3 regions of the Paenibacillus sp. alder61 genome follow, and region 2 is predicted to be linked to each of the others. Evidence: riboswitches for the same ligand, from Rfam matches in the RefSeq annotation. Region 2 holds a riboswitch; each other region holds the start of a gene.
What was found. Region 2 has a riboswitch for cobalamin ahead of metE (5-methyltetrahydropteroyltriglutamate--homocysteine S-methyltransferase). Riboswitches for the same ligand answer to the same signal wherever they lie in the genome.

Region 1 (7,981 bases), on a different contig from region 2:
GCCCCGCCGGTTCCCCTCCAAATCAGATGGCTCTCCGTCAACCTGCGCCCTGTCTCCGGGTCGATTTCGCATTGATAAATGCCGCTTCCTTGATCGTCCACCCGGCTTGATTGAAAGTAAACACGGCCGTCCTCATCGAACAGAAGAGAAGGATCGATCCCGTCCTGGGCCACCGGAATCGGATCGGACCATGGACCTTCCGGTGTCATGCTTTTCACATAGAAATTTCCGCAATGCCCCAGATTGGTCGTCACCATATAAAACCAGCCCTTGTGATAACGTAAGGTCGGCGCGTAAATCCCCCCCGAAGTCCACGCCTTTGACAGTGGCAGCTGTTCCTTGGTTGTCAGACAATGGCCGATCTGGCGCCAGTTGACGAGATCCTTGCTGTGAAAAATAGGCACTCCCGGAAAATACTCAAACGTGCTGGTCACCAAATAAAAATCGTCATCCACCCGGCAGATGCTGGGATCGGGGTAAAACCCCGGGATGACGGGATTTGCATACCGCATGAACTTCCACTCCCGTTCTCTTTAAAATTTCGGCCAAACCGCCGGCCTTTTCTCATTTTAGGTCCTGGCTTAAAGTCAAACCTTCACTTTTAGGCCCCTGATCTAGCATGATCCGGACAAGTGCAAGCACCGGGGAGAGCCGTGGAATGTGGGGGCGGTAGGAAATCCCAATAAAAGAAAAAGAGATGAGCAAAACGCTCATCTCCTGCCTCGTACGACCTTATTTGCCAACCTGCCGTGCTCCATCCGAATTAATCAGTTCTGTTACGGTAACTACTCTGAAACCCCTTTTGGTTAATTCGGGTAAAATCTTTTTTAATGCTTGAACCGTTTGCGAATGTCCGTGAACTTGATCATGCATTAACACAATATCGCCGTTTCTTGCATTCTTTAATACTTTGTTGGCAATTGCATTTACGCCCGGTTTGCTCCAATCACGCGTATCTTGATGCCATGACCATAATACAGGCATTAATCCTAATTTTTTGGCCGCTAAAATGACATTATCATTGTAAATTCCTCCGGGTGGCCGAAACAAAGTGCTTTTAAATCCGGTTATTTTCATGATTTCAGTTTCAGTTTGATGAAGCTCTTGTATTACCTCGCTTAATAAGCTTGATTTTTTAAAGTAAACATGGTTATACGTATGATTTGCCAATTCATGACCTTCAGCCACAACCCTTTTGGCAACGTCGGGATACTCGACCACCCTTTTTCCAATCACAAAAAATGTGCATTTTGCATTATATTTTTTTAACTCATCCAAAATTTCAATGGTCTCTTCAGGGTCGGGCCCATCATCAAAAGTTAAAGCGATCAATTTTTGATCCGTCTTGACTTCCCATATAATATCCTTTCTCTCCTCATAATATTGACGATTTTTCTTGATCGGCTCACTAGAAACCGCCCCTGAACCAATAAACAAAGAGGCACTGAAGAACAACAAGATTAAACGATTTTTCATAGGGTCACCTTCTAGATTTTTTCTGTTTAGAACATGTAGCTCATTTTATTCACTTCCTTACACCGCAAAACAAAATAAACCCCGGTTAAAGAGAAGAAGAAAATGCCGCTCATAACAAAATCCATTAAACTGGATAATGTACTGGGCTTCGTTTCAGCCAAAAAAGTACCGATTCCGCCAATGACCAGGAGATCCAGTAGCGCTGAAGGGATCGTCTTGATGAAATTCATTTTGTTTCTAAACACCGTTAAGTTCCAAAGCAGCGAAACCACTTCCATAGTCAATACGCCCGCAGCCGCTCCAATGTAGGCATACCCCGGTATGGCAATGACAAAATAATGAATAATTGTTGAGATGGATATACCTATGGCAAGTCCAGTAAATGGAGTCTTTTTAATATCCTGAGCCCAAAGTATACTGGTGGATACTTCTCGAAAACCGACAATAATAGGAACAACGGATAAATATTTGATTAATTCACTAGGTTTATCTGTATCAAATATGTACACGGATAATTCTTCGGCATAAACGAATAAAAACGAAGTTGAAATTAAACCCCATAGCCAGCTTAATTTCATGGTTATACGCAGCAGTTCTTTAAATTTGTTACCTTCCTTTCGCTGCCACACGGAAGCGATTCTCATGGTTAATGTATAGCTAAGCGCTTCGGTAATAAGCGTTGGGGTGTATACGATGGTGAGGGCCATGCCCGTGATAATGCCAAAAATGGATGTAGCTTCTGCAGAACTGTATCCCGAAGCCATTAACCTGTTAGGGATGATGATCGCATCCAAAAATTCAGAGGCAGGGATTAACAACCGGGTAATGGATATCAAGAACGATGTCTGAACTAACCACTTTACAGGAAAAGAATCTTTTTTTGGGTGCTCGCTTGAAGAGTTCAAGTTATTTTGAGCGATATAAATCGTCACAACTAGTAAGGAGAAAATCATGCTCAAAAAAGTAGCGTACAAACCCTTTCCCAGGGCATTCCCTATTCCGGATGGCAGACAATAATACACAATCAGCAGCATGAAAAAAATTCGAACAGCCTGCTCAATGACTTCCGAGGCGGCTATAATGCCAAACTGTTCGAGTCCCTGCAGATATCCCCGCAGCAACCCCAGCAATGGTGCGATCACAATGGCCAAAGCCATGCTTTTCAATAAACCGCTTAAATCCGAATTCCCAAGCAGCTTGGCGAGCCATGTCGATTCCATAAAAACAATTAGACTGACCACACTGCCTAGAACGATAAAACCAAATAATAAAATTTTTAGGAGCTGCCACCCCTGGCCCGGCTTTTTTGCGGTAATGATCGCCAGAGCGGTAGGCACTCCCCCAAAAAGCATAATTACAAACCCATAAAACGAGTAGGCCATTTGATACAGGCCGATTCCTTCCGCACCAACCATCCTGGCTAAAATGACTCGTCCGATTAAACCGAGTAATTTTACGAAAGCCATCGCGCCAGCTCTTATTGCAGATTGCATCAATAAATGAGGCTTTTCCATGTTCCCCCCGGAATAAAAACGTCATACCTCATTCTTATTACTTTTCAAATTAAGTTATGCTGACAAGCGTGGAGCCTAGTCCCTAATGTGAATAAGTACATATTTGGTTTAACGATCCCCACTATAATTCCACTGTTCGTCGCCAAGTACTAATAATTGGGGTTGTACCTGCGGTTATTTCCCGCTTCCCAGGCTATACCCGCGTAGAAGGTATGTTGTCCAATTTCGAGAACACTATACTGGATACCGGCATTACCCTCAAGGAGGACGAACTCCGACGGAAGGCATCAAAATAATTTCCCGCGCAAAAAAACGCGCCCCCCGAAAACCTCGGAAGACGCGCCGTGTTTGTGTTATGAAAGATGCTGGTGAAGGGAATTGAACCCCCGACCTACGCATTACGAGTGCGTTGCTCTACCCCTGAGCTACACCAGCGGAATCACTTTTATGAAGTGAAACAAAAATTATTATACTCGGTTTTCAAAATATTGCAAGGGCCAATTTTCGGCAAATTTGCGCCTTCAATCGCAGCCCGGCCGCCGCGGGTCAGGATGGGCCGAGTTTATCCTGCACGGACCGGAGCTTCTGCTCGGAGGAGCTCTCTTTGTCCCGGCGGTCGTCGATTTTGACCGAGGTGGAGACGCGCTGTGCTCCGGATTGAAACGGAGCCTCATGGATCGCGCGAATCGCCGCAAAAATTCGATCCAGCGGCCCCTCGATGATCGTGCTCATCGAAGTCAGGGTGTATTGGATTCCTTCCTGCTTCGCTAGAACCTGTTGCAGTTCGGCAACATAAGAACTCAGACTGGTGGAACCTGTACCGATCGGAATAACCGTCACTTCCGCGATCGCCATGTGATCTCCTCCTGTTTTTCCGCTAACCGGATTTTCATTCATTGTAGCAAGTTCGGGGCGTGGAATTCAATCCGCCAAGGACAAAAGGTTACGTTTGCCGGGCGTAAATGAGCAGTTTGGCCGGCTCATAGAACGTCAACGGATTCTAACGGAAACTATAGCGGCTATTTCGGCCAAAACAGCCCATTTATATTTTTAACGGACGCAATAGCAGCTATTTCGTTAAATCCGGGGCCTCCGAGGCTATATTTTCGAAAATAGCAGCTATCATTTCCGTTAAATCTCTGAGCGAGCGATATTATGCAAAATAGCGGCTATTATTTCCGTTACGCACGTTACGCTCAGTTTCCCCTCTCAACCTAGCAAACGCTTACCTCTAGTCCGCCACAATCTTGCCTCAAAATCTACTATATTTTTTTCGTCGCCGAGTCCCCGCATCCTGTTTGCTTTCGACTGTTTTTCAGCTGTTTTTCAACCTTGAATCTAGTTATCCGCCCGTTTACAAACACAATATATTGGGTTATGATGTTACAACAACAACCAAATATAGTGTACAGACGGGTGAACCGGCACAAGAACGATGCCGGGGCTTAATAGGGAAGTGCGGTGCAAATCCGCTGCGGTCCCGCCACTGTAACCGGAAGCTTTTATAGAGTGAGATCCCACCGGATCTCGCTCCCCATAAGCCAGCAACCTCCGGCATTAGGCCACTGCGAACGCTATCGTCCGCGGGAAGGCGCCGGAAGGTCCGGAAGCCAGGAGACCTGCCCGTCTGGATGGCACCCGATAACCCTGCGAGGTACAGGCCAAGGTGTCCGCTTGCCGCCATACATAGAAGTCATTCCGGCGCGCCGCATAGGCGACGTGCTGTTTTCAGAGCGCATCCGGGCATTTTCGACCTCCTTGGGTTGGGAATGCTTTTTTATTTCCAGTTGTGAATCGGAAGGAGATCATATCATGGCACTGCTCAACCATTTCACTACAAATACCGATAACGCCAAGGAAGGCATGCTCGAGGAAGTCATCAAGCTGGGCGAAGAAATCGTGGCCAGCTCCAATTTGGAAGTCCTGCGCGAAAACGCCAATTTGAACGGGGAGAGCTTCTCGGGCAAAATGAGCAAATTCGGCAGCGAGTACGCCAAATGGTACGCCAACCACTTCGTTATGCCTCCGCGGCTCGTTCAAGCGATTCAAGATAATGTGGTCTATGTGCATGACCTCGACCAATACGCCATCGGAACGACGAACTGCATTTTTATCCCGTTCGCCAAACTGCTCCGTGAAGGCTTCAATACCGGCAACGGCAGCGTCAGACCGCCGAACTCGATCATGACCGCGATGGCGCTCGTCGCGATTATTTTCCAGTCGCAGCAAAACAGCCAATACGGCGGCGTCTCCGCCAACATGCTCGACTTTGACCTGGCCCCTTACGTAGCCAAGTCCTTCGCCAAATACTTCCGCAAAGGGCTGGAATATATGGAGGAAGGCGATCCGGCCGCCGATCTCGGCGGTGAAGTGACCATGAGCCGCGACGATCTCCGGGAGCGGTTTCCGAGAGCTTTCAAATACGCCTTAAAAGAAACCGAAAGCGAAACGCTCCAGGGCGCGGAAAGCCTGATTCACAATCTCAACACCATGTCGAGCCGCGCGGGCGGGCAAATCCCGTTCACCAGCATCAACTACGGGACCTGCACATCGCCGGAAGGCCAACTCGTTATCCGCTCGCTGCTGACCGCGACGATGCGGGGACTCGGCAGCGGGGAGACTCCGATTTTTCCGATTCAAATCTTCAAGTGCAAACAGGGTGTCAACCAGAATCCGGGCGAACCGAATTACGAGCTGTTCCTGATGGCGGCCGAATGCTCGGCCAAGCGGCTCTATCCGAACTTCGCCAATCTGGACGCGCCGCTGAACTTGGTACATTACGATCCGCAGAATCCGGATACCGAATTCGCCACCATGGGCTGCCGCACGCGCGTGCTGAGCGACCGGTTCGGCCGGAACCGCCTGTCCGGCAAAGGCAATCTTTCCTTTAATACGCTCAATCTCGTCAAGCTCGGACTGGAGCACGGCATCGCGCTGGGTCGGCGGAAGGAAGCCGATGAGCGCGGGTTCTACCGGGAACTGGACCACTATATGGATATCGCCCTCGAGGGCCTGCTGCACCGCTTCCAAATCCAGTCGGCCCAGAAGGCCAAAGCCTCGGATTTCATGATGCGCGAAGGCGTATGGGAAGGCGGCGAACAGCTCGGCCCGGATGACGCGGTCGGCGACCTGCTGAAGCACGGCAGCCTTTCCATCGGTTTCATCGGACTTGCGGAATGCATGAAGGCGATGTACGGCAAGCACCATGGCGAGGATGAAGCGGTCTACAAAAAAGCTTACGATTTGATCGCCTATATGCGCGACTACTGCGACCGGATGAGCGAAGTCCACAACTTGAACATCACCCTGTTCGCCACGCCGGCGGAGGGGCTGTCCGGGAAGTTCACGAAGCGCGACCGCGCTTTTTACGGCACCGTACCGGGCGTCGTGGAGCGCGAATACTATACGAACTCGTTCCACATCCCGGTGTACTACAAACTGAGCGCCGCCAAAAAAATAGAGCTCGAAGCGCCGTTCCACGGCCTCTGCAACGCCGGGGCGATCTCTTATATCGAATTGAACGGCAACGCCCGCAGCAATCCGGCGGCGTTCCTGAAGATCGTGCAATACGCGCTCTCGCAGCAGGTCAGCTACTTCAGCATCAACCATCCGATCGACCGCTGCTCGGCTTGCGGGTTCGAGGGGATTATCGGCGCGAACTGCCCTTCCTGCGGCAGTCACGAGAACGATGTTCACATCCGCCGCCTGCGCCGCGTCACAGGATATTTGACCGGCGATTTTCAAACCCGCTTCAACGCGGCCAAACAGGCGGAGGTCCGGGATCGGGTCAAGCACGACGCATGAATATTTGCGGCTACTACCCGGAATCCATCAATGAGGGCGAAGGCCTGCGCGCCGCCATCTTTATCAGCGGGTGCCGCCATTACTGCAAAGGCTGCTTCAGCGCGGCCACCTGGAATTTCAATTACGGCGAGCCGCTGACGCCCGAACGGGAGGCGGAGATCATCGCCGATATTGCGAACAACCCGCTGCTGAGCGGAGTAAGCCTGCTGGGCGGCGATCCGTTCTTCTCCGCGGCGGAAGTCGGGGCGTTTATCGACCGGCTCCGCGCCGCGGCCGGAACCGTGCCGATTTGGATTTACAGCGGCTATACCTATGAAGAATTGACCACGCCGGAGCACGCGGAGACCGGGTCGCCCGAATACCGCCTGCTCGAACGGTGCCAAGTGTTGGTAGACGGGCGCTTTGTCGAGGAACTGCGCGACCCCTCCCTGCTCTACCGGGGCAGCTCCAACCAGAGGCTGATCGACATTCCGAAGAGCCTCTCCTCCGGAGAAGCGGTGCTTTGGGAGCCAACTTTCTCTTTCTAGCTTATGAAGTTTCTAGTATAATTTATGGTCTGTGATGCTTTTTATAGACTTGCTCAAAAATAGTACCGACGGCGTCCTCAGCGGACGCCCCTTTTCCCCTGAATATTCTCAATTTGAGAATTAAGATTTGTAGATTTAAGCCTGACGGAGAGATCCGATCCGGGCATCACCCCATGCTCAGAAAGCGAGGAATTTACTCATGCCACTGCTCGTAAATAAACCCAACAACCGCCAGCTCGCGTTTGACAGCGAACGTCTTGGCGTCTATGCCGATCGCATTCTGGACGGACTACATACCTTGGACAAGGAACGTCTTTTGCGCGGCGTCAACGCGAAGCTGAGACGCGACGAAGTCACGGGGGAGGAAATCAGCAATGCGTTCACCATGTCGGCGCTTGAGCTGGTGACGAAGGAAGAACCGGAATGGAAATTCGCGGCCGCACGCGCGCTGCTGACCTCGCTCTACAAAAAAGCGGCCGTCAACCGCCGCTATAAAGCATACCCGGAAGAACCTTACGGATCATTCCACCATCTGATCGTAGAATTGTGCAAAGCCGGCATCTACCGCGAGGAACTGCTGGAGTGCTACACCAAAGAGCAAATTGAAGAATTGGGCGAAACGATCGACCCGTCCCGCGACCTGCTGTTCGACTATATCGG
Region 2 (7,981 bases):
AACGGAGATTCGCCATGATCATTCAATTCATTCGTTATCGTCGATAAAAGGTGCAGATCGAACAAGCTGGGTATTTTTGTAAATTATGCCCGGTTTATTTGACTGTGCCTTTTTCGTTCAATTAAACGAATGAATGGGGTGCATATACGTGAGTCCATCGCAAAAGCAGGAGTTAGCCGCAGGACGGCTCTCCGGCCAAGTTTCGCTTCTCCGCTGCCCGGTTTGCCGGGAGCCGCTTCATGTCGCCGGCGGAAAGAGCTTGATCTGTCAACAAAAACATACCTTTGATATATCCAAATACGGCTATGTAAACTTTTTACGAAAACCTATAGAAACCAAATACGGGAACGCCTTGTTTACCTCGCGGGCGGAGGTTAGCCGAAGCGGATGGTTCGCCCCGTTAACCGGTCGCATCTCCGCGATGCTGCTGGAAACTCTGCCGAACCAACGCAGGGGCCTTTCACTTCTTGACGCCGGGTGCGGGGAAGGTTCGCATTTGGCGGCCATCGCCGAGCAAATTTCCGCCTTAAGCGACCAACAGGTGACAGGAGTCGGGCTGGACATTTCCAAAGAAGGCATCGCGCTTGCCGCCAAGCGGCATAGCGGACTTACCTGGTTCGTGGCCAACTTGGCGGAAAGCCCGCTCTCCGACCGCAGCTTCGACGGCGTTCTCAACATCCTCTCCCCATCCAATTACGGGGAGTTTCACCGGGTCCTTACCCAGGGTGGCCTGCTGGTCAAGGTGATTCCCGGTCCCGACTATCTTCGGGAACTGCGGGAACTTCTTCATCCGGGCAGCCGCAAAGAATCCAGCCTAGAGGCCGAAACCCGGCATCGGCTGCAAAACCTCTTCCGGCTGGAGGAGTCCTCCCGCTTGACGTATCGACGTGAGGTTCAACCGCCTTTGCTCGAGCATCTGATCGCCATGACCCCGCTGTCCTGGGGGGCCGATTCCGAAGCTCGCCGCAAGGCCGCCAAGCTGGACCGTCTCACCGTAACCGTCGATCTGATCCTGCTTATAGGACGGAAGCGTAGTTGAGAACCGGATAGATCACAACCGCTGCCCCGAGCAGCAAACGGAAGACGCCTTCGGTGAAAGACCCGGTCTCGATCGCCAGGAATTTGGGAACAAGCCGAAATTTCCGGTTCCAGGGCCAAAGCAGCGCAACACCTTGATCGTTGAACATATCGATCAGGGTGTGGGAAGCGTAAGCAAGAATAAAAGTCCAGAAGAAGAACGCTGGTAAAGCGGACAAAAGACTGCCAAGCGCCAAAATGAACAGAAGCGAGTGCGTCAACGTTCTGTGCTTAACCTTAGCCAATTGGAGAATCCAGGACAAAGGCAGCAGCAGCTTGGCCATCGTCGATCCTTTCTTGTCGATATCCGCCAACGGTCCGGCAAGGCAGCCGATCGTCAGCGCCGCCGCGCCTTCCCAGCTAAACAACGGCTGATGATAATAGGCCAGCACACCTTCGGCGGCAAGCAGACCGGCAAGACTATGGGTTTTCTGCAACATAAAACGAATTCCTCCAAGCTTATCCATGATTGTAAAGTGGATTATACCAAACATATGATCGCATTGTCTCGTCAAAATGAAAAAAAGGCCTATCCGCCGAGATCACATCTCGAGCGGATAGGCCCTTTTCAATGTTAAATTAGAATTTGGCAGCCAGCTCAGCCGCACGTTTCACACCGTCCTGGATAATGGACTCCGCGCGATCGGGGAATTGGTTGTGCCCTTCCACAATTACGGTTTCCGGGTTTTGAATGCCCCAGAAGCCCAGCGTGGTCAGCATGTACTTCATGGACATTTCCGCCGCCGCTGCCGGACCTTCGGAATAAACGCCGCCGCGCGCCTGCAGGAGGGCAACTTTCTTGTCTCCTACCAGACCGACAGGTCCTTGCTCCGTATATTTAAACGTTTTGCCCGCTTGATTCAAATAGAACAGGTAGGTCAGCAGTTGAGCCGGAATCGTGAAGTTCCACAACGGGAAAGCGAAAACGACTTTTTCGGCGTTCAAGAACTGATCCAGGTATGTGTTTGCCAAATCGGCCGCTTTCTGTTCTTCCGGAGTAACCGGCATTCCCTTGCCCAGCTTGAACAATCCGTTCAACATATCGTTGTCGTAGTATGGAAGTTCGGCTTCGAACAAGTTCAGTTCGGTAATCAGATCATCGGGATGCGTCTCACGGTACGTTTTCAGGAAGCTTTCATACAACTTGACCGTTGCCGACTGTTCGGCCGGGCGGTTATTGGCTTTAACAAACAAAACATGTGACATAATGGTTTCCCTCCAAAAAAATATTTAAACTAACTAATATTCTTGTACTATATTTAGTATAGTAACAGAGCAATATCCACTATGTCAAATGTTGTTTGTCATAACTTAATTAACGGGGATGGACGAACCGATCGCTTCCCGGCTGCGCTTGGCGGCCGAAACCATATTTTTCAGCGCCGCTACGGTTTCTTCCCTTCCGCGGGTTTTCAGCCCGCAATCCGGATTGATCCAGAACAGCTTCGGATCAAGCACTTGCAGCGCCCGGCGGACCATCGCCATCATTTCCTCTTCGGAAGGCACCCGCGGACTGTGGATATCATACACTCCAAGCCCGATGCCGAGCGGATAAGTATTCTCTTCGAAGCTCTGAATCAGCTCTCCGTGACTGCGTGACGTCTCGATGGAGATCACGTCGGCATCCAGATCCCGAATCGCATCGATCATGTCGTGGAACTCGCAATAACACATGTGCGTATGAATTTGCGTAGTATCCCGAACTGAAGATGTCGTGATTTTGAACGCTTTTACCGCCCAGTCGATATAGGCCCCACGGTCGGCCGGCTTCAGCGGGAATCCCTCCCGGAGCGCGGGTTCATCGACCTGGATCATCGTAATCCCGGCCTCTTCCAAAGCCTCCACTTCTTTGCGAAGCGCCAGGGCGATCTGATAAGCTACCGTCTCACGCGGTAAGTCGCTGCGGACAAACGACCAATTCAATACCGTGACTGGCCCCGTCAGCATGCCTTTGACCGGTTTCGAGGTCAATGACTGGGCGAATGCGGTCTCCTTGACCGTCATCGGACGGTCGAACTCCACGTCGCCGTAAATGAGCGGGGGCTTCACGCAGCGGGTACCGTAGGATTGGACCCAACCTCCCTTGGTAAACGCAAACCCCGGCAGTTTTTCCCCGAAAAACTCAACCATATCCGTCCGCTCAAACTCTCCGTGAACCAGTACGTCCAGGCCGATGTCCTCTTGAATCCCGATCCAGGTCCGGATCTCCTCCCGGATGAATTCGTCATACCGCTCGGTCGTCCATTCGCCTTTGCGCCACTTTTGGCGGGCCGCGCGCACTTCGGCGGTTTGCGGAAAGCTCCCGATCGTCGTGGTCGGCAGAAGCGGCAGGTTCCATACGCGCTGCTGCTCCGTGTGGCGAATTTCAAACGGGCTGAGCCGTTCGGCCGGCTGCTGCGCGATACGGTTCACCGCCTCCTGGACGTTCTTGCGGCTGCGCGAAGGGTCCGCGTTCAAGCGTTCCAGGGCCTGGCGGCTTTCGGCCAGCAAGGCCGGGTTTTCGCCATGCAGCGCTTGGCGTAAAGCCGCGATTTCCTCCAGCTTCTCTTCCGCAAAGGCCATGGCATCCTTAAGCACCCCAGGCAAACCGTCTTCTCCTTGTGCCGATACCGGTACATGCAAGAGACTGCAGGAAGGCTGTATGATCAGGTCGGAATCGTCCGCCAGCAGCCCGGCGATCTCGTCGATAAAAGCCTGCACGGCCGGCAGATCGGACCGCCAAATGTTGCGGCCGTCCACCACTCCCGCCGCCAGCGTCTTGCCGCCCGGAAAACCATGCTGCCGCAGAGCCTGCAGGTTCCCTTCCCGGCCATGCACGAAATCCAGCCCAATCCCGCGCACCGGGAGAGCGACGATTTCCTCGTAGCGTTCAACGGCGTCAAAATAGGTTTGCAGCAGAATCCGCGCTTGCGGTACCTCCGCCGAAATCGTCCGATAGATATCCTGAAGCAGCGCCAGGTCCTCATCCGATACGAAGGTTACAAGCCCCGGTTCGTCGACTTGGATCCACGCGGCTCCTTCCTGCTCCAGCTCGCGCAAAACGCGGACATACAACGGCAACAATTTTTGGCTCCATTCCCGCAGGTTGCCGGACGCCCCTTTGGACAGCTTCAGGAAAGAGTACAATCCGAGAACGACCGGCTTGCCGTCGATCCCCAACTTCTCTTTGGCTTCACGATAGGCCTGCAGCGGAAGATTGGCCGTAAGCTCAGGTTCCCTGTTCCCGAGCTCGGGGACGATATAATGGTAGTTCGTATTAAACCATTTGGTCATCTCGCTGGCCGCGGCGGTTTTGCTGCCTCTGGCCACCGCATAGTAGGTCTCGAGCGGAACCGGTCCTCCGTCGTATTCGAAACGTTCGGGGACGAGCCCAAACATCACGGCAGTGTCCAATACCTGATCATAATAGGAAAAGTCACCGACCGGGATCCAATCAATCCCTTTATTCTTTTGCAACTTCCAATGCTCGCTGCGGATTTCGGCCAACTGCCGGTGAAGCTCCGCCTCCTCTAGCTTTCCGCTCCAGTACGCCTCGATCGCTTTTTTCCATTCCCGCTGCTTGCCGATTCTGGGGAAACCCAAATTTCCGCTCGTAATTCTACTCATAATATAAAGCCTCCTCAACTAGTCTCTCGATAAATGATAGTAAATGCGTTAACGCGGTAAAATAAAAAAGGCCTTCTCTAGGCTATGCTAAAGAAGACCTTCGTATAGTTGTCCGATGGTTCGAATCTTTAACACCTCCCTATCTCCCGTAGGTACAGCAGTGTTGCCGAAAGAGGCAGGTCTCCTGGCTTCGGAGTTTAGCGCCGACCATGCAGCCTTCCCAGTGTCTTTCCGACACCAGTGGCCATTTCACGCATGGCGGCTCCTCCGTTACAGTGGCGGGACCGCGCCGGCATTTCACCGGTCTTCCCTTTTAAGCTTCAACCGCGGCTGAAGCACCTCTTCCCACATTATGCAATTTTTAAGTATGAACTAAATACTAACGGATGTTACGGCATAATTCAACAGTAATCTTATCGGAATCTACTATATTAATTAAAATTATCCGCTACCGCTTTATTAAGCATACCGATACAGCGGTCGAGATCCGTTTTGACCTGCTTTTTGTAAAGCTTGGCTTTTTCCGCCCCGTCATCGGTAAAATGGTACAGCACGATTTCCTGAAAATCGACGCTGGGATCATTGCCTTTCAAATGCTTGGTCCGGTAAAGAATCCCCTCCTGCACCAATTCGTGAAGGGCCCGGTAAATTTCACTCTGCGGCGGCACATAGCCAAACGGTTTGAACTCTTCTTTTAGTTCCTCCAGCATTTGATAACCGTATCCCCTGCGCTGCTCCACTTTCGTGATCAAAAATAATTTCAAGTAAGCCCGCTGTGCAATCATAAATGCCATAGCCCTCACCCCTGTTTCTTATGACCAATATAACTGAAGTGTAAAATTTGTACAACCGGGGAAGCTGCGCTGTTATTACTGTAGATGTAAGTTTTCAAGGTACGTGGATAGGAACTGTTAAAATCGAAGTTGCTGGATACGTTTAGGTCTGTTTTTCTATTATGAATTTTTCATATATTGAAATTATATAAATAGAAAATCGTCCGGGTTCATAAAAACAGCTTCGTTCAAGTGATTAATATCACAATAGTCGTTCCGATTGCCTTTTTCGTCCTGCATGCCACTTTCTAGCCCACGTCCCTTTTGGGCCTGCTCAAAATGAAAGGGGGCGTCGGCAAACCCGGGGCACCGATCAGGCCAAACGAGAGCTGGGATACAGCTAAAAAGCCATACTAAAAGCGCGGACGCCAACCTGTTTCCTTGGCGATCCGCGCTTTTTGATTTAACATTCTGCCGGTCGCTTCCGCCGGACCTTCCGCTGACCAGTTATCGCTGCAGGTCGCACATGACCTGTCTTCAGTTTAATCCCGATCACCGCCATAAGCGTGATTCTCACAAAAGGCAAAGATCCATCCTGGGGGTGTTACCAGCCATAACGATGAGGGCCCCATGCTTTTTTTACGAGCTGTTGTTGATCCAGGTGAAGCAAGGTGCGCGACGGAACATCCTGCTCCACCAGCACAGCCGGTCCGATCACGCTGTTGGAACCGATTTTGACACCGGGCATATATAGCGACGCGATACCTGTCCTTGTATAGTCGCCAAAATAAACGGCATTTCCGAACTTTTCCGGAAACTCCGTTCTGCCTTGCACCTTCTGCATTTGCGGCAAATCGTCAAAACGCAGTACGCCGATCGTAACCCCGGCCGCGATATCGGTGGAAGTGCCGACAACGCCGAAAACTTCCCCATAGTGAGTAAAGCTCACATTATCAAACGTGATTCCTTCAAATTCGGCGCAATGACCGATACGATTCCGGTTGCCGATAACGCTGAAATCCCCGATTTTACAGTAGTCCGTAATAACGCAGTCGGCGCCGATTACCGAATTGGCGCCTATAATCGCTCCATTCTCGATAATCGTTCCCTTACCGATGACGGCATTTCCTTTAATTTGCACGTTCCTGCCAACAATCACCCCTTCGCCCAGGATAACCTGTCCTTTGATCTCGGCAGACGGATGAATGACGGCGGAATCCGGGATGCTGCTCTCCATGAGAGTTTTAATTTCGTGGTCCAATACAAGATGAGCGGCCTGCAATAAATGCCACGGTTTATCTATATCGATCACGGCGGTTTCTGCGCAATGCGCGGTTACGCGACAACCGGCTTCGATCATGATCTGTAACGACTGCTCAAGCGCCGCTTCCATCGGCGGCATCATACCGACATTCACATGGGTCATAAACCCGGGATTTTGAGTTAGTGCGGATTGCAGAGCCGCCGTTCTGGCTGCATAAACACCCAATAACCGATGATTTACGTAGTGCGGACGCGGATGTCCATAAATCTGCAGCACCTCCTTGTCGCTGACGTTGGCGCAGAACCAATCTTGCGTCCGCTCCTGATCCAGCGGTTTAACCAGAAGATCCGCATCGCTTCCGGAATCGGACGATTGACGAATAAACTTTTGCATTGCCGCTTGCGTCGTAACGATATCCCCGTAAACAATCAGCACCTTTTCGTCAGTAACCATCGGCAGCAACCGTTCCAACGTGTCCGCCGTCCCTTGCGGAGCCGACACCGACACTACTTCTACACCTTCGATTCCGTGGCACAGCGATTTCAAACGCTTGTCGAGATAGTCCGCCGCAACGATAATGCGTTCCATAGACAGACTCTTCAGATGACCGATCATTCGCGAGAGAACAGACTGGCCGGCAACCGGCAAAGCGGCTTTCGGCCAATATTCATTGTAGGGCCATAGCTTGGAGCCCTTTCCAGCAGCAAGTATAATCGCAGTTTTCACTTAACCCGGCCTCACTTTACGTAGGTTTTAAACAATTGATCGTTGTATTGGTCGGCACCATCTAAATTGCTGCTCTTAAAAACGGGCGGCTCGAACCCCGCTTCCACCAATTCATTTAAAATCGTCACCAACAGGGTTTGCGCCAATGCGATGCCGGCAAAGCTGGATGTCGGCCCCGTAGGCGTTTCCAACCCGTTCACGCGGAATGCGGCGTCGCCCTTTTCGGCGCCGTTGTCCAAAATGACATCGGCTAATTCATACAATTTCTTGCCGCTTTGATGGCGCGAAGTGACTTGCGAAGAATGCGACATGCTGGTCATGGCAATAACGGCCGCCCCCATTTCGCGCGCTTTGATGGCCATTTCCACGACGACAGGGTTCCGGCCGGAATTGGAGACGATCATAACCGTATCCTGGTTTCCGACTTCTTTCAGCTTGAGCAGCACCTCGGCATATCCTTCAAGGCGTTCCAGATAAGTGCTCTTATTGGGCTCTTCATGGAGCATCAAACTGGGTTCCAGAATCGCTTTAATTA
Region 3 (7,981 bases), on a different contig from region 2:
GGAGGAAGCCCGTCCTGCTGCAGCACCGCCAGCTTCCGGGACAGATCTTTTCGCCCGTAGGAGGACAAAGAGCGCCCGGCCAAGGAGATTTCTCCCCGATCGGGCGCTTCGACGCCGGAGAGCAGGCTGAGCAACGTGCTTTTCCCGCTGCCGTTCGGGCCGATCACGCCCCAAAACTCCCCGGGCGCAATGCTCCAGTCAATGTCCTGCAAGGCTTTAAATTTCCCGTAGCACTTGGTGACCTCCTTAACCTGGATCATGACAGTTCCTTCTCCCTTGCTCTTTTTTTACGATACAGCAAATAAGCGAAAAACGGCGCTCCGACAAAAGCCGTTACAACCCCGAGCGGAATTTCCGTGGGCGCGAGCAGCGAACGGGCCGCCAGGTCGCTCCACATCATGAAAATGCCGCCTCCGATCGCGGAGAGCGGGATAATCAGGCGATAGTCCGGTCCGGTGATCAGCCGGATCATATGGGGAACGACGAGGCCCACAAACCCGATGACTCCCGACACGGATACCGCTGCCGCCGTCATAAGCGTAGCGACGAGGAGGATGAGCAGTTTGGTTCCCTCCACGTTTAATCCGGAATGGGCCGCCTGCCGTTCTCCCAAGGCAAACAGGTTCAACGAACGGGCCCGGCTCCACAGAAACAACCCGCCCAGCGCCAAATATGGAAGCAGGATGGCCGTATAGGACCATCCCCTCAGACTCAAGCTGCCCATGGTCCAGTACATGATCTGGTTCACGGTCTCCTTGGACATCGCCGTCAGGAACGAGACGACGGCACCCAGAAAGGACTGCATGACCACACCGGACAGGATCAGGCTTTCAATCGGTATTTTGCCGTTTTCCCGGGCCAGCCACATGACGATCCATAACGTAGCCGCCCCGGTGAGAAAAGCGACGACAGGCAGGGTAAACACGCCGATAAGCGAAAACTGCCAGCCGAAAAAAATCAATACGGCCGCGCCCACGGCAGAGCCGGAGGAAACCCCGAGGGTGAACGGATCGGCGAGCGGATTGCGCAGCACGCCCTGAAAGGCAGCGCCCGCAACCGCCAGCGACGCCCCGACCAGAAGGCCGAGAAGCACGCGAGGCAGCCGGACTTGCATCACAATTTGCTCCGAAGCCGTATCCCAGGTCGGCTCAATCCAATGGCCCATGCCCGGAAGGCGATGCAGCAGGATCTTCGCGATCTCAAGGACCGGCATTTTGACGGAGCCGAATCCCACACAGACCAGCAGGGTAAGAATCAGCAGCCCGAGGCCTATAAATCCGTAGCCTGCCAGTTTGTTCCTCACGGCTGAATCAAATCCGGGTAAATCGCGTTAGCCACATCGATAAGCCCTTTGGTCACACGTGGACCGGGACGGCTCAGCAGGTTGTCGTCCAACCCGATAATGCGGCCTTCCTTGACCGCGGTGATCTGGTCCCAGCCTCCGCGGCTCTTGATAATATCGGCGAGCGTCCGGTTATTCTCGTCAACCACGCTTTTGGCGTAAAGAATAACATCCGGATTCGCTTTGATAATGTTCTCTTCGTTAATTTCGTTCCAACCGGTAAGGTCGGAAGCGACATTTTCTCCGCCGGCCAGCGTAATCATTTCATCCATAAATTCACCCTTGCCGACCGTCCAGCCCGGCGAGAATTCGATATAGACCTTCTTCTTCTGATCGGCCGGCAGCTTGCCTACCGCTTCCTTGACCTTATCCAACTCGGCCTGCATTTGGCCGGTAACCTCGCCGGCTTCCTTCTGGCGATCCGTAATTTGACCGACCAACCGGATGTTCGCCATGACCTCTTCCATCGTTTTTGCGTTGGAACGGAACACTTTCAAACCGAGATCACTCAGGCTTTTCACCGTTTCATCACCAACCAGGCTCCCCGCCAGAACGAGGTCCGGCTGAGCCGCAACGACCGCTTCCACATTAACCTGGAAACCGCCCATTCTCGGCTTGTCTTTTACGGCTTCCGGATAATCGTCATTGTCGGAAACGCCGACAACCTGCTCATCCAGTCCCAGGGCAAACAGCCCTTCGGTTTCCGACGGGGCCAGCGACACGATGCGCTGCGGCGCCGATTCGAACGTAAACTCCGTGCCGTAACCGTCTTTTACGGTCAGCGGATAAGTCGTTTTAAGGCTTTCCTGGTCCGCTGCGTTCGACGTATCCTTCGGCGTCTCCTGCTGCTGGGCTTGTCCCTCTTTGGCGCCCTCCGCGGCATTTTTACCGTTCGCCCCGCAGCCTGCAGTGACGAGCAACAGAATGGCCAGAAGCCAGATCCCCCAGATCTTAGTCCACTTTTTCATCTCTTTCTCTCCTTCTGTGTCTGTAATTCTAGAATAGCCTGCCTGGTGAGCAGCAACTCAACTCCGATGTCTCTTCATGAAGAAAAACCCATCCTAGCGGATGGGTTACGTCTACAAAGTTATAGGGGAGACCGTCGTCATATTCCGGTGCCGGAACGCTGGGATCACTCCTCTAAGCAGAACGTTATCCTTTCCTCGAAGGACCGTCTATCCTTCCCGTGGCAGGTCTCCTGACTTCCAGGTTCCGACGAACGCCCGGCCTTCCCATCATACTGTGGCGTACGACAGTGGCATGCTTGGGCGCGTCCCTGTATACAGTGGCGGGACCGTGCCGGAGTTTCACCGGCTTCCCTTTTAACCCTTGGCTCGCAAACTTGCGGGCTTCGGGACCGACGGGTATTTCCGTATTCGCTTGAATCCAGGCGATCTATCTCTTTTGGATTATAGGGGAAAAGCCGAGAACTTACAATACGAAAGAAACCGTCCCGTGATACGGTTTCGCCAAATATTCATTTTGCCCGGGAAGAGCGCTGACGCTCAGCTGCACACCCAAACGCTTCGCACAAAAGAGCCCTTCGTTACTTTGGCAAAGCCCTGAATTTGAAACCCCGCCCGGCGCAATTCCGGCTCCAGTTCTTCCGACGATACGACCACCGAAGTGTCGCTGAACCGGCGCAGGCTCAACAGCATCGCACGTTTCTCCTCCAAAGGAAGAACGGAACATAAATTGTAAGGCATATCCAGAATCGCCGCGTCAAAGCGATCGTCAATTTCATGCATATTCCCGATGCCGACAAGTTCTTCATGATGATATCCGAAATGGGCCAGGTTGACCCTCGCGCCGCGGATCGCCAGCGGATTGATATCCCGTCCCACAATGTCGATCCTCATCGATAGGGCCTCGATCAGTACATTGCCCATCCCGCAGCAGGGATCGACCGCACGGAACCCGGAGACAACGGGAACGGCGATATTTACCAGACTTCGGGCCAGGGTGGCGGAAAGCCCTGTAGAATAATTCCGGGGCTTATGTTTATGCCTCTGCCAAACAGGATCCGCCGGCTCGCATATGCCAAGTCTCCACGACTCCCCGTCATGCAACAGACCGAACAGGACGTCCGGCTGCCTCATCTCGGCCGTGCCCCGAATATGAGCCCCGACCGTTCTCTCCAAGCGGCGCTGGTCTTCGTAACTGCGAGGCGTACCGTTTTTGAGATATTTGACTTTGAAGGTCTTCCCCTTCAAGTCAAGTTTCTCCGCAAGGGATAAAACCTCCTCGAGCGAGCCGCTTCTGGCCAACACCCTCATTTCCATGGAAATGAAAGGGCTCCGGCTCGCTCCGATAGCGGTTTTGCTTTCCATAAAGGAATGTGCTCCGGGCTCTTGCCCAAACAAGCTGCGAAGCTCAAGCCTGCACAATTCTCTCTCGTTCTCGTGGCACGCATAGGGGTAGATGTAATTGTAACTACTTTGAGAATTCCGATACCAATCCACGTTCCGTCTCCTTCTTCACATTGCTCTCGCTTGGGGCAATTTGGCCCACGTAAGGCAAGGCTAAGCCATACAGGCCTTACATCCTCTGAACCATTGTACCAGAAGATCGCGGCTTACCGTAAACGCTTCGGGGAGGGGGCCGCCGATCGATGGCTCTGCTGCATTTCCGTTAACTGTGCCCAGTAACGTTGGGGCATATGGGAAAGCCTGGCCCGGGGATTATTTCTTTCCCGGATCGCCACCGTATCATAAAATTGCTTCCACAGTCTCCGGTATGACATCTCCTCTTGGCTCGGCTCGGGCAATACAAGCTCGTCCAGACGAAAAAGTCCCACCCGTTCTGTAAGCGGACCCTCCTGCTTCTGCATCAATGCTTGTCCATGAGTCTTGTCATAAATCAGAAACGATTCCCTCCGGTACCGATCGCAGAAATGGGAGGCCAGCAGCGGCAGCACCTGATTCTTGGGCTCGATAATTGCGACAAGAATATCGCCATAATCCGAGAACCGAACGAATCCCAAATAAGCGTGACTTTCCGTCTTTAAATGCTTTACCGCCTTCCGCAGCCGGTGGACCGTATCCTCCGTCAGCATATTCATAACCGTACGTCCATATTGAAAGCCAAGCCTCAAAAAACGGTACAGCAGCAACTCCTTATCGGCCACGCAAGTAAGAAAGCCGCAGCGGATCAGTTCCTGCGCGTCCGGACCGATTTTGGCGCCGATTCCCTTGTAGACTCTGGAAGCCTTCACCAAATCGGTCTCGACCCATACCGCATCGAACAGGGTATAAAGACAATCGTCACCCGGCCGTATGTCCACCGCCTCTTCTTTACGGTCATAGCTTTCAAACACACAGCTGAGAAAACCGTCAAAACTGCCGTCGTAAACGTAAGCGGATTGGCGGGTCCAACTCATGTCGCAATCACTTCCGCCCCCTTGCCCGCCGCGAGTTCTTCGTCGCTGAACAGCGTAAGCTGCTCCACCTGGGGCTTAGGCAGATACAAAGAGATTTCCTTCTTGGACAACAGGGATCGCAGGATTGTGCTTTCATTCACTTTCAACCCTTCAAGACGCCTGCCGGAGCAGGTAATAAAATATTGCGCTCGCTTCAGCACGACCCCCAGCTTCTTTAATCCGGCAAAGTCCAAACTTCCCGCTCGCCGCGCCGTAACGATCCTCTTGGCGCTTCGCACGCCGATTCCCGGGACCCGCAGCAATGATTCGTACGGGGCCTGATTGATCTCCACGGGGAACCGGTCGATATGGTTGACAGCCCAATGGCACTTGGGATCCATAAACGGATTGAAGTTCGGTGTTCTTTCATCCAGCAGTTCATGGGCTTCGAATCCGTAAAACCGCAGCAGCCAGTCCGCCTGGTAGAGCCGATGCTCCCGCAGAAGCGGCGGCTTGCTGTCCAGCGCCGGAAGCAGCGAATGTTCCACCACCGGCGTGTAAGCGGAATAATACACCCGCTTCAACTCGTATTTGCGATACAGCGCCTCGGTCAGCGTCAAAATCTTCAGATCGCTGTCCGGCGAAGCTCCTACGATCAACTGTGTGCTCTGTCCTCCCGGCACAAACTTCGGCGCATGCCGATACTTCACCAAATCCGTACTGTTCTCGCGGATGCCCTCCCGAATCGCCGCCATCGGCCGAAGGATCGTCTCCTTGCTCTTATCCGGCGCAAGCTGCCGTAAGCTGTCCCGGGACGGAAGCTCAATGTTTACGCTCATCCGGTCGGCAAGCAGTCCCAGCCTGTTCACCAGTTCGGGATCACTTCCGGGGATGGCCTTCACATGAATATAACCCGAGAATCCATATTGATTCCGCAGCAGTTCCAGCACCCGGATTAATCGTTCCGTAGTATAATCCGGACTCTTGACGATCCCCGAGCTTAAAAATAATCCCTCGATATAGTTCCGGCGGTAAAAGTTCATCGTAAGCTGCGCAAGCTCTTCCGGCGTGAACATCGCCCTGCGGGTATCGTTGGAACGGCGATTAACGCAGTATTTGCAATCGAATATACAACTGTTGGTCATCAGAACTTTCAACAAAGAGATGCAACGCCCATCGGCGGCAAAGCTGTGGCAGATTCCCGACGCAACGGCGCTCCCCAACTTACCGTCTTGGCCCGCTCTCTCCCCTCCGCTGGAGGAACAGGAAGCATCGTATTTGGCGGAATCCGTCAAGATCGTAAGCTTCTCCAGTACATCCATTAAAGCGATCTCTCCTTTTGGAATCATTATAATACGAACATTTGTTCTTGTAAATACAAAATATTCCATAATTCTTGTAAGAAAAGTGTAAGGTTTCTTTAAGATCCTTTAAAGGCAAATCGATGGGAAGAAAACGTAATGCGGCCTATACTTCAAAGCTGTATAAGCGTCGTTGAGATAGATCCATGAAGGATTGAGCACTACTAAAGAGCGATTGAACTGATGGGAGTGGAATTCGTATGACCAGACAAACGGGGGTCGCCGCCAGAATCCTCCAAAAAACTTTGCTGCCGGTTCTCCTGATGAGTGCTGGAATAAGCGCCTTTTTCCCCATGGCAAACGCCGCATCGACCGCCGCGGCCAATCCGGCCGATTCGGGGCTCGCGGGGAAGAAAAACAACGTCTCCGAGTTCAGGCGTTACTTGGACGAACAGGTTCCGCTATTGCAAAAAAAGTACGGGGTGCCGGGCGTTTCCATCGGCGTTCTTGAGCATGGAAAAATCGGCTACGTGGTGCAATACGGATATGCGGATAAAAAGGCGGGCCATAAGCTGGACGCAGCGTCGCGCTTTCAGGCGGGCTCCATATCCAAAAGCGTTACCGCCTGGGGGATCTTGAGGCTGGCGGAAGAGGGGAAACTATCGTTGGACGACCCGGTCGGCAAACATTTGGGGAACCGGTCGATTCCAGGTGTGGAGACCATTTCGGAGGAGGTGACGATCCGGCGGCTGTTAAGCCATACGGCAGGCCTTGCACCCCATCCCGGTTATCTGGGCGTCGAGCCGGGCCGGGAGCTTCCCACGCCCGAGCAATCCCTCGCGGGGGCAGGCATGTTGAACGAACCCGTAAAATTCGCCTTTACTCCCGGCACGGAAGCGGCCTATTCGGGGGCAGGCTATACGATCCTTCAAATGGTGATTGAAGAGGTATCGGGGCAGCCGTTCGAAGATTATATGGAAAAGCAGGTTTTGCTCCCGCTGGGGATGAACTCCAGCAGCTTCGGCCTAAGCAAAGAAGATAGAGTCTCCCTGACCAAAGCCTACGGATATTTCGGACAAGAACTGCCCGACTACCGATTCACTGAACGGGCTGCCGCAGGGTTGATCACCACCGCCGGAGACTTGATAAAGCTCATGCAGGCGAGCCTGGACACCTCGAAGACCGGAGGAATCCCCTTGGGGCGGGGTGTTCTAGCTCCCGACCTGGTCGGGGAGATGCAGACACCGGTTTTGGGCGAAAACGGACTCGGTATATTTTCCCGTAGCCTGCCGGACGGCACCACCCTTCTCTACCACCCGGGCGACAACCGGGGCTGGCACGCCTTCTACGGCTTTATCCCCGAGTCCCAAAACGGCTTGGTCATCCTGACCAACAGCGAAAACGGCATCGATTTGCGGCAGGATGTGTATCATGCCTGGATCCGGTTTGAAACCGGGGCACTGCCGGAAGGAGCGGTCGCGCTGGCTCAATCAAGGACCTTGCATCAATGGGTGGCTTATGGGCTTGCGGCCGGTCTGGGGATTTATCTTCTGCTCGCCGCCCTGCGCATCCGCAGCGGCCGCCGCGTGTTTTTGCTCAATCATCCCAAACCGCCTTGTGTACGATTACTGATCCGGCTGATTGTTCTGATCGTTCCGGGCGTCCTGCTATACCTTGGCGCCTACCGCTGGAGCATCATCGGGCTGCAGAGCGGGCTGAAAAACATCGCCCTCGCCGTTTTCGCCTGGCTTGCCAGCCTGCTCGTTTTCGGCTTATTTCCGAAGCTCCCCGCAAAAATGCAAAAAAAGGCTGACGCAGCCTCGTTACGGTGATATCCAAATCACCCCAAAGAAAGCGGAGCGTCCGCCGGAAGCGGGTCTCTCCCCGGTGTGAGAAACCGGGACTGGCAGTGCGCTAGTTAACGTGAACCATAGACAACCTTGCTAACATAGAATTCCTGCATATCTGCATGTTTTTTTC

Region 1: it holds a riboswitch for cobalamin, as region 2 does, so the genes downstream of both, LBW89_RS05730 (anaerobic ribonucleoside triphosphate reductase) here and metE (5-methyltetrahydropteroyltriglutamate--homocysteine S-methyltransferase) in region 2, are expected to answer to the same signal.
Region 3: it holds a riboswitch for cobalamin, as region 2 does, so the genes downstream of both, LBW89_RS15235 (ABC transporter substrate-binding protein) here and metE (5-methyltetrahydropteroyltriglutamate--homocysteine S-methyltransferase) in region 2, are expected to answer to the same signal.

Annotation. Positions count from the first base shown of each region.
Region 1 covers NZ_JAIUDG010000004.1:181,940-189,920, reverse strand. Annotated here, with positions in the region: gene LBW89_RS05755 (glycoside hydrolase family 43 protein) at 1-512, opposite strand, end outside; gene LBW89_RS05750 (polysaccharide deacetylase family protein) at 733-1,476, opposite strand; gene LBW89_RS05745 (oligosaccharide flippase family protein) at 1,503-2,990, opposite strand; tRNA gene LBW89_RS05740 (tRNA-Thr) at 3,354-3,425, opposite strand; gene LBW89_RS05735 (MTH1187 family thiamine-binding protein) at 3,537-3,845, opposite strand; cobalamin riboswitch at 4,388-4,632, shown strand; gene LBW89_RS05730 (anaerobic ribonucleoside triphosphate reductase) at 4,803-6,794, shown strand; gene nrdG (anaerobic ribonucleoside-triphosphate reductase activating protein) at 6,791-7,321, shown strand; gene LBW89_RS05720 (ribonucleoside-diphosphate reductase subunit alpha) at 7,521-7,981, shown strand, end outside.
Region 2 covers NZ_JAIUDG010000031.1:48,176-56,156, forward strand. Annotated here, with positions in the region: gene LBW89_RS25040 (putative RNA methyltransferase) at 149-1,039, shown strand; gene LBW89_RS25045 (metal-dependent hydrolase) at 1,017-1,517, opposite strand; gene LBW89_RS25050 (FMN-dependent NADH-azoreductase) at 1,657-2,283, opposite strand; gene metE (5-methyltetrahydropteroyltriglutamate--homocysteine S-methyltransferase) at 2,389-4,683, opposite strand; cobalamin riboswitch at 4,840-5,041, opposite strand; gene LBW89_RS25060 (helix-turn-helix transcriptional regulator) at 5,115-5,477, opposite strand; gene LBW89_RS27785 (NTP transferase domain-containing protein) at 6,061-7,446, opposite strand; gene LBW89_RS25070 (SIS domain-containing protein) at 7,458-7,981, opposite strand, start outside.
Region 3 covers NZ_JAIUDG010000013.1:82,882-90,862, forward strand. Annotated here, with positions in the region: gene LBW89_RS15225 (ABC transporter ATP-binding protein) at 1-260, opposite strand, end outside; gene LBW89_RS15230 (FecCD family ABC transporter permease) at 257-1,303, opposite strand; gene LBW89_RS15235 (ABC transporter substrate-binding protein) at 1,300-2,310, opposite strand; cobalamin riboswitch at 2,513-2,719, opposite strand; gene LBW89_RS15240 (TRM11 family SAM-dependent methyltransferase) at 2,848-3,672, opposite strand; gene LBW89_RS15245 (TIGR03915 family putative DNA repair protein) at 3,918-4,721, opposite strand; gene LBW89_RS15250 (putative DNA modification/repair radical SAM protein) at 4,718-6,022, opposite strand; gene LBW89_RS15255 (serine hydrolase domain-containing protein) at 6,262-7,833, shown strand.